2 regions of the Streptomyces sp. NPDC058308 genome follow, and region 2 is predicted to be linked to the other one. Evidence: riboswitches for the same ligand, from Rfam matches in the RefSeq annotation. Region 2 holds a riboswitch; the other holds the start of a gene.
What was found. Region 2 has a riboswitch for thiamine pyrophosphate ahead of ACFVYL_RS17050 (thiamine ABC transporter substrate binding subunit). Riboswitches for the same ligand answer to the same signal wherever they lie in the genome.
Positions count from the first base shown of each region.

Region 1: it holds a riboswitch for thiamine pyrophosphate, as region 2 does, so the genes downstream of both, thiO (glycine oxidase ThiO) here and ACFVYL_RS17050 (thiamine ABC transporter substrate binding subunit) in region 2, are expected to answer to the same signal.

Region 1 is NZ_JBHVZA010000002.1:396,718-401,240, forward strand. It holds gene ACFVYL_RS04385 (NAD(P)/FAD-dependent oxidoreductase) at 114-1,277, opposite strand; TPP riboswitch at 1,480-1,593, shown strand; gene thiO (glycine oxidase ThiO) at 1,591-2,814, shown strand; gene thiS (sulfur carrier protein ThiS) at 2,811-3,023, shown strand; gene ACFVYL_RS04400 (thiazole synthase) at 3,027-3,821, shown strand; partial or broken gene pknB (Stk1 family PASTA domain-containing Ser/Thr kinase) at 4,006-4,523, shown strand, end outside.
Region 2 is NZ_JBHVZA010000011.1:67,776-72,298, reverse strand. It holds gene ACFVYL_RS17060 (phosphatidate cytidylyltransferase) at 1-567, shown strand, start outside; gene rlmN (23S rRNA (adenine(2503)-C(2))-methyltransferase RlmN) at 671-1,777, shown strand; TPP riboswitch at 1,820-1,936, shown strand; gene ACFVYL_RS17050 (thiamine ABC transporter substrate binding subunit) at 2,014-3,099, shown strand; gene ACFVYL_RS17045 (ABC transporter permease) at 3,075-4,523, shown strand, end outside.

The sequences.
Region 1 (4,523 bases), on a different contig from region 2:
GCTGGGCGCGCCGTTCCTCGCGCCCCTTTCGCGCAGTTCCCCGCGCCCCTTCACGCCGTTCCCCGTGCCCCCTTCGCGCAGTTCCCCGCGCCTTGAGAGAGCGGGCCGGGGCGTTACAGGGCTGCTTTTTTCAAGGGGATGGAGGGGTCCGATGTCAGGGCCGGGTCCAGGGGGGAACGGGATTCGATCAGTTTGCGGCCCTGGGCCAGGTCCCGGGGGCGGCCCACCGCCAGGACCGCCACCAGGGCGCCCTCGCGGAGCCAGCAGACCGACCAGGCCATGCCCGTCGGGTCGCCCCGCCAGACCATCCGGTCCGCCGCCGCGTGATGGCCCGCGTACTGCACGAAGCGGCCGAACTGCTCCGACCAGAAGTACGGCACCGGGTCATAGGCCGCCGGTGTCTCGCCGATGATGTTCGCCGCCACCGTGCGCGGGCCCTGGAGGGCGTTGTCCCAGTGGTGGACGAGGAGGCGCTCTCCGTACCTTCCCGAAGGGAAGGAGGCGCAGTCGCCGACCGCGTACACGTCGGGCGCCGACGTGCGCAGCAGTTCGTCGGTCACGACCTCACGGTGCGCGCCGATCTCGATGCCGGAGCCGGTCAGCCACTCCGTCGCGGGCCGTGCCCCGATGCCGACGACGACGGCGCCCGCGGGCACCCGCGTCCCGTCCGAGAGGACCACCGCGTCCGCCTCGACGCGCGCCACGCGCGCGTGGGTGCGCAGGACCGCTCCGGAGTCCGCGTACCAGCTCGCCATGGGCGCCGCGACCTCCGCGGGCAGCGTCCCCGCGAGCGGCCGCTCCGCCGCCTCGACCACGGTGACGGCGCACCCCGCCTCGCGCGCGGCCGTCGCGAACTCCGCGCCGATCCAGCCCGCCCCGACGACCACGACGTCGTGCTGCTCGGCGAGGACCGGGCGCAGCCGCTCCGCGTCGTCCAGGGTGCGCAGGAGGTGGACGCCGGGTACGCCTTCGGTGCCCGGCAGCCCGATCGGCTCGGCGCCGGTCGCGAGGACCAGGTCGTCGTACGCGACGGGGCCCGTCGCGGTGTCCAGCTCGTGGTCGGCGGGGCGCACCCCGGTGACCGCGCGGCCCAGGACCAGCTCGATGCCGAGCGCCTCGAAGTCGATGTCGAAGGCGGAGCCCTCCGCCTTGCCGAGCAGCACCGCCTTGGACAGCGGCGGCCTGTCGTACGGCTGGTGCGGCTCCGCCCCGACGACGGTGACCGCGCCGGTGAACCCCTGCTCGCGCAGGGCCACCGCGGTCTGCACCCCGGCCATGCCCGCTCCGACGATGACGACGCGCCGCGCCGCCTGCCGCTCTTTCCCGGTCTGCCTCTGCTGCTCGCTCACCCGATCACTGTAGGGCGGCGGGCGGGGACGGTCTCAGACGGATACGAGGAGATCTCTGACACACCGTCACTGCCCGTACCCGGACAGCTCCCCTACTGCCACGCGGAGCGACGGGCTAGGGTGGCCGGTGCAGAGCACTCGCGGGAGCCCGGACGCACCGGGCTGAGAGGGAGGCTGGGACGGCCTCCGACCGTACGAACCTGATCCGGGTCATGCCGGCGAAGGGAGGGGCTGGACGCCCATGCATCCACGTACGACATCGCCTACGAAAGCACCACCGGGCACCTCTGACGTGCTGGTCGTCGGAGGCGGCATCATCGGCCTGGTCACGGCCTGGCGGACCGCGCAGCGCGGGCTCTCCGTGACGGTCGTGGACCCCGAACCGGGCGGCGGCGCCGCCCAGGTCGCGGCGGGCATGCTGGCCGCCGTCACCGAACTCCACTACGGCGAGCAGGCGTTGCTCGGCATCAACCTCGAATCCGCCCGCCGCTACCCCGCTTTCGCCGCGGAGCTGACCGAGGCGAGCGGGCACGGCCTCGGCTACCGCGCGTCCGGCACGCTCGCCGTCGCGCTCGACTCCGACGACCGCGCCCACCTGCGCGAGCTGCACGACCTGCAGCGCCGTTCGGGGCTCGACTCCCAGTGGCTGAGCGGCCGCGAGTGCCGCCGTCTCGAGCCGATGCTCGCGCCGGGCGTACGCGGCGGGCTGCGGGTCGACGGCGATCACCAGATCGACCCGCGCAGGCTCGCGGCGGCGCTCGTGGTGGCCTGCGAGCGGGTCGGCGTGGTCCTCCACCGCGCCTGGGCCGAGCGCCTCTCGGTGGCGGGCGACCGGGCCCGCGGAGTCGTCCTCGCGGACGGCACCGAGCTGGGCGCGGCGCAGACCGTGCTCGCGGCGGGCAGCCTCAGCGGGCGCCTCGCGGGCGTCCCCGGCGGCGTCCTGCCGCCCGTGCGGCCCGTCAAGGGGCAGGTCCTGCGGCTGACGGTGCCGAAGGCGTACGCGCCGTTCCTGAGCCGCACCGTGCGGGCCGTGGTGCGGGGCAGCCACGTCTACCTCGTCCCGCGCGAGAACGGCGAGCTCGTCGTCGGCGCGACCAGCGAGGAGCTCGGCTGGGACACCACGGTCACCGCGGGCGGCGTGTACGAACTCCTGCGGGACGCGCACGAGCTCGTGCCCGGCATCACGGAGCTGCCGCTGACCGAGACCTGCGCGGGGCTGCGGCCCGGCTCGCCCGACAACGCGCCGCTGCTCGGACCGACCCGGCTCCCCGGGCTCCAGCTGGCCACCGGCCACTACCGCAACGGCGTCCTCCTGACGCCCCTCACCGGCGATGTCATGGCGCACGCCCTGACCACCGGTGAACTGCCGGACGAGGCGCGCCCGTTCACCCCGCGCCGCTTCGACGGCGCCGCCCCCGCACCCGTCTCGCCCCGCCCGCAGTCCTTCACGGAGCAGCCCGTATGAGCACGCCTTTCGCCGTTTCCGTCAATGGAGAAGCACGCGATGTGGCCTCGGGCACCACGCTCGAAGCCCTCGTGGCCACCCTCTCCGCGGCGCACTCCGGTGTCGCCGCCGCCGTCAACGAAACCGTCGTCCCGCGCGCGCGGTGGTCCGCCACCGTGCTCGCCGAGGGCGACCGCGTCGAAGTACTCACCGCAGTCCAGGGAGGCTGAACCATGGCAGACGACCCCTTCGTCATCGGCGGGCTCACCTTCTCCTCGCGCCTGATCATGGGTACGGGCGGTGCGCCGAGCCTCGACATCCTGGAGCGGGCCCTCGTCGCGTCCGGCACGGAGCTGACCACGGTCGCGATGCGCCGCCTCGACCCGGGTGTGCAGGGTTCCGTGCTCAGCGTCCTCGACCGGCTCGGCATCCGCGTCCTGCCGAACACGGCGGGCTGTTTCACCGCGGGTGAGGCCGTCCTCACCGCCCGGCTCGCGCGCGAGGCGCTCGGCACGGATCTGGTGAAGCTGGAGGTGATCGCCGACGAGCGCACCCTGCTGCCCGATCCGGTGGAGCTCCTGGACGCCGCCGAGGTCCTGGTGGACGACGGCTTCACGGTCCTTCCGTACACGAACGACGACCCGGTGCTCGCGCGCAGGCTTCAGGATGTGGGCTGCGCTGCGATCATGCCGCTGGGCTCGCCCATCGGCTCCGGTCTCGGCATCCGCAATCCGCACAACTTCCAGCTGATCGTGGAGCACGCGCGCGTGCCGGTGATCCTCGACGCGGGCGCGGGCACGGCGTCCGACGCGGCGATCGCGATGGAGCTGGGCTGCGCGGGTGTGATGCTCGCCTCCGCGGTGACGCGGGCGCAGGAGCCGGTCCTGATGGCGGAGGCCATGCGGCACGGGGTCGAGGCGGGGCGCCTGGCGCACCGGGCCGGGCGGATCCCGCGCCGGCACTTCGCGGAGGCGTCCTCTCCTGCGGAGGGCATGGCGCGGCTCGATCCGGAGAGGCCCGCGTTCTGACGTCCTCGCCGGGGCAGGGGGGCTCTGTTCGCTCGCGGCTGCCCGCCGGTGGGGGCTTGGCGCGCAGTTCCCCGCGCCCCTGACGGGGCGCCTCGGCCCGTCGCCTGTCACAGCTCGGCTGCAGTCCAGCCGTGGGGAGGACCGGCCGGGACGCGGTGTCGGTGGCGGCTCGTAGACTCCCTGCGTGGACACGACCCTTCAGGACCCGCTCGTCGGGCAGCTGCTCGACGGCCGTTACCGGATCGACGGACGCATCGCGGTCGGCGGGATGGCCACGGTCTACAGGGCCGTGGACACCCGCCTCGACCGCGTGCTCGCCCTCAAGGTGATGCACCCGACGCTGGCGGCCGACGCCTCGTTCGTCGACCGCTTCATCCGCGAGGCCAAGTCGGTGGCCCGCCTCTCGCACCCGAACGTGGTCGGCGTCTTCGACCAGGGCACGGACGGGTCGTACGTGTATCTCGCGATGGAGTACATCGCGGGCTGCACCCTGCGCGACGTGCTGCGCGAGCGCGGCGCGCTGCAGCCGCGGGCGGCGCTGGACATCCTGGAGCCGGTCCTCGCCGCGCTCGGCGCCGCGCACCGCGCGGGCTTCGTGCACCGTGACATGAAGCCCGAGAACGTCCTCATAGGGGACGACGGCCGGGTGAAGGTCGCCGACTTCGGGCTCGTCCGCGCGGTGGACACGGTCACGAACACGAC
Region 2 (4,523 bases):
TGGGTCGCGATGGCCCTCACCGCGCTCGCGGTCCTCGTCTGGCGCATGACCGAGCCCCCTGAGGGCTATCTGAAGGACGTCACGGCGGGGGTCTTCGCCGCCTTCTACGTCCCGTTCCTCGCCACGTTCGTGGCGCTGATGCTCACCGCGGACGACGGTCCGAAGCGGGTGCTCACCTTCCTGCTCCTGACCGTCGTCAGCGACACCGGTGCGTACGCGATCGGCTGGCGCTTCGGCAAGCACAAGCTGGCGCCGCGCATCAGCCCCGGCAAGACCCGCGAGGGCCTGGTCGGCGCGGTCACCTTCGCGATGGCCGCGGGCGCGCTGTGCCTGCAGTTCCTGATCGACGACGGCGCGTGGTGGCAGGGTCTGGTGATCGGCTTCGCGGTCGCGGTGAGCGCCACGCTCGGCGACCTCGGCGAGTCGATGATCAAGCGGGACCTCGGCATCAAGGACATGGGCACGCTGCTGCCGGGACACGGCGGCATCATGGACCGCCTCGACTCGCTGCTGCCGACGGCGCCGGTGGTCTGGCTGCTGCTCGTGCTCTTCGTCGGATCGGGATGAGCGTTCCGGCGTACACCGTCTGACCTGCGCATATGTACGTGAGGGGTTCGTTGTCCACAGGGCGGCGAGCCCCTTGTCGTATGTCTGCGACACTGGAAGGACCATGCCTGTACCCGGAGAACTCACCTTCGTCGCGCCCCGCGGAGCCAAGAAGCCCCCGCGGCACCTCGCCGACCTCTCGCCCGCCGAGCGCAAGGAAGCCGTCGCCGCCATCGGCGAGAAGCCCTTCCGCGCCAAGCAGCTCTCGCAGCACTACTTCGCGCGGTACGCGCACGACCCGGCGGAGTGGACCGACATTCCCGCCAGCGCGCGCGAGAAGCTCCGTGAGGCGCTGCTGCCCGACCTGATGTCCGTGGTGCGGCACATCAGCTGTGACGACGACACGACGCGCAAGACGCTCTGGCGGCTCTTCGACGGGACGCTGGTCGAGTCGGTGCTGATGCGGTATCCGGACCGGGTCACCATGTGCATCAGCTCCCAGGCGGGCTGCGGCATGAACTGCCCGTTCTGCGCCACCGGCCAGGCCGGCCTCGACCGGAACCTGTCGACGGGCGAGATCGTGCACCAGATCGTCGACGGGATGCGCGCGCTCAGGGACGGTGAGATCCCGGGCGGGCCCGCGCGGCTCTCCAACATCGTCTTCATGGGCATGGGCGAGCCGCTGGCCAACTACAACCGCGTGACCGGCGCCATCCGCCGCCTCACCGACCCGGAGCCGGACGGCCTCGGCCTGTCGCAGCGCGGGATCACGGTGTCGACGGTGGGGCTCGTGCCCGCCATCCACCGGTTCTCCGACGAGGGCTTCAAGTGCCGGCTCGCGATCTCGCTGCACGCCCCGGACGACGAGCTCCGCGACACCCTCGTACCGGTGAACACCCGGTGGCAGGTGCGCGAGGTGCTCGACGCGGGCTGGGAGTACGCGGCCAAGTCGGGCCGCCGCCTCTCCATCGAGTACGCGCTGATCCGCGACATCAACGACCAGGCATGGCGTGGTGACCGGCTCGGGCGGCTGCTCAAGAACAAGCCGGTGCACGTGAACCTGATCCCACTGAACCCGACGCCGGGCTCGAAGTGGACCGCGTCGCGCCCCGAGGACGAGAAGGCGTTCGTGGCGGCCATCGCCGCCCACGGTGTGCCGGTCACGATCCGGGACACCCGGGGCCAGGAGATCGACGGAGCGTGCGGCCAGCTCGCCGCGGCCGAGAGGTAGTCTGACGGGCGTGCGGGCGTACGCCTCGTACACACATCTGCATATTTCCGACAGGGGAGCGCCACAGCGCTGAGAGTGCGGCACCTTGGACAGGTGGGCCGCAGACCCTCTGAACCTCGCCCGGGTCATTCCGGGTAGGGAGTTCGGGCACGACTCAAGCTGTAGCGCCCTGCCCGCGGCCACCTGGCCGGCGGGCAGGGCCGCGTCTCTTCCTGGACACCCAGGAGGAAGTTTCAGTGAGCACCACCAAGAAGGTCACGTTCACCGCGCTGGCGGCGGGCCTCGGGCTCGTCGCCGTCTCAGGGTGCGGCAGTTCCGACGGCGGTTCAGGGACGTCCGGCTCCAAGAGCGTGACGCTCGTCAGCCATGACTCCTTCAACGTCTCCAAGGACGTGCTGAAGGATTTCGAGAAGCGCTCCGGGTACCAGGTCCACGTCCTCAAGGACGGCGACGCGGGCGCCGCGGTGAACAAGGCGATCCTCTCCAAGGACAACCCGCAGGGCGACGTCTTCTTCGGCGTCGACAACACGCTCCTGTCGCGGGCGCTCGACAACGGCCTCTTCCAGTCGTACGAGGCCAAGGGCTCGGCGCAGATCAAGCCGGAGTTCCGCGTCGACCAGGACAAGCACCGGGTGACGCCCGTGGACAGCGGCGACATCTGCGTGAACTACGACAAGAAGTACTTCGCCGACAAGAAGCTGGCGCCGCCGAAGTCCTTCGAGGACCTGACCAAGCCCGCCTACAAGGACCTGCTGGTCACCGAGAACACCTCGACCTCGTCGCCCGGCCTCGGCTTCCTGCTCGGCACCGCCGCGAAGTACGGCGACAAGGGCTGGGAGAGCTACTGGAAGAAGCTCAAGGCGAATGGCGTGAAGGTCGTCGACGGCTGGGAGCAGGCCTACAACGAGGAGTTCTCCGGGTCTGCCGGAGGCAAGAAGGCCAAGGGCGACCGGCCTCTCGTCGTCTCGTACGCCTCCTCGCCACCCGTCGAGGTGCTCTTCGGCAAGCCGCAGCCGAAACAGGCGCCGACCGGCGTCGCGACCGGCACCTGCTTCCGCCAGGTCGAGTACGCGGGCCTGCTGAGCAACGCCAAGAACACCAAGGGCGGCAAGGCGCTCCTGGACTTCCTCGCGGGCAAGGAGTTCCAGGAGGACATGCCGCTGAACATGTTCGTGAACCCGGTGCGCGAGGGTACGAAGCTGCCCGAGCTGTTCACGGAGCACGGCGTGCGCGTCGACAAGCCGCAGACCATGGACCCGAAGAAGATCGCCGACAACCGCGAGCCGTGGATCAAGTCGTGGACCTCGCTCGTACTGAAGTAACGAAGTCCCGCTCCCGCGCGGGCTTCAGCCGGGGGAGCGCGGCGCGGCTGGGTCTGATGGCCGGGCCCGTCGCGTTCTTCGCGCTCTTCTTCGCCTATCCGGTCTCGGCGATCGTCGCGCGCGGGCTGCACATCGACGGCGTCTGGCAGTTCGGGCGGATCACGGAGGTGCTCGGGGAGTCCGACATCCGGCACGTGCTGTGGTTCACCACCTGGCAGGCGCTCGCGTCGACCGCGCTGACGCTGCTGATCGCGCTCCCCGGCGCGTACGTCTTCGCGCGCTTCGACTTCCCCGGCAAGCAGGCGCTGCGGGCCGTCGTCACCGTGCCGTTCGTGCTGCCCACGGTCGTCGTCGGGACCGCCTTCCTCGCGCTGATCGGGCGGGGCGGACTCTTCGACGAGCTGTGGGGCGTGCGCCTGGACACCACCGTCTGGGCGATCCTGCTCGCGCACGTCTTCTTCAACTACGCGGTCGTCGTCCGCACGGTCGGCGGGCTCTGGTCGCAGCTCGACCCGCGGCAGGAGGAGGCCGCGCGGATGCTCGGCGCCTCGCGCTGGACGGCGTGGCGGACGGTGACGCTGCCCGCGCTCGGGCCGGCGGTGGCCGCTGCCGCGCTCATGGTGTTCCTCTTCACCTTCACCTCCTTCGGCGTCGTGCAGATCCTCGGCGGACCCGCGTACTCCACCCTCGAAGTGGAGATCTACCGGCAGACCGCCCAGCTGCTCGATCTGCCGACGGCCGCCGTCCTGACGATCGTGCAGTTCGTGGCGGTGGGGCTGATCCTCGCCGTGCACGCGTGGACGGCGAGGCGGCGCGAGAGCGCACTGAAGCTCGTGGACGCGTCGGCCGTCGCGCGGCGACCGCGCGGCGCCGGGCAGTGGACGCTGCTCGGACTCGTCATGGCGACGGTCGCCCTGCTGATCCTGTTGCCGCTCGGGGTGCTGATCCAGCGCTCCTTCGACGGTCCCGACGGCTTCGGCCTCACCTACTACAAGGAGCTGACCTCGGCGGACGGCGGCGCCTTCCTCGTGCCGCCGATCGAGGCGGTCCGCAACTCCCTGGAGTACGCGGTCGTGGCCACCGCCATCGCGGTCGTCATCGGAGGGCTCGCGGCCGCCGCGCTCACGCGCCGTGCCGGGCGCCTCGTCCGGGGCTTCGACGCGCTGCTCATGCTGCCGCTCGGGGTCTCCGCGGTGACCGTGGGCTTCGGTTTCCTGATCACCCTGGACAAGCCGCCGCTCGACCTCCGGGCCACCTGGATCCTGGTACCGCTGGCTCAGGCGCTGGTCGGCGTGCCCTTCGTCGTACGCACCATGCTGCCCGTCCTGCGCGCGGTGGACGGGCGCCTTCGCGAGGCCGCCGCGGTGCTCGGGGCGTCGCCGCTGCGGGCGTGGCGGGAGGTCGACCTGCCGATGGTGCGGCGG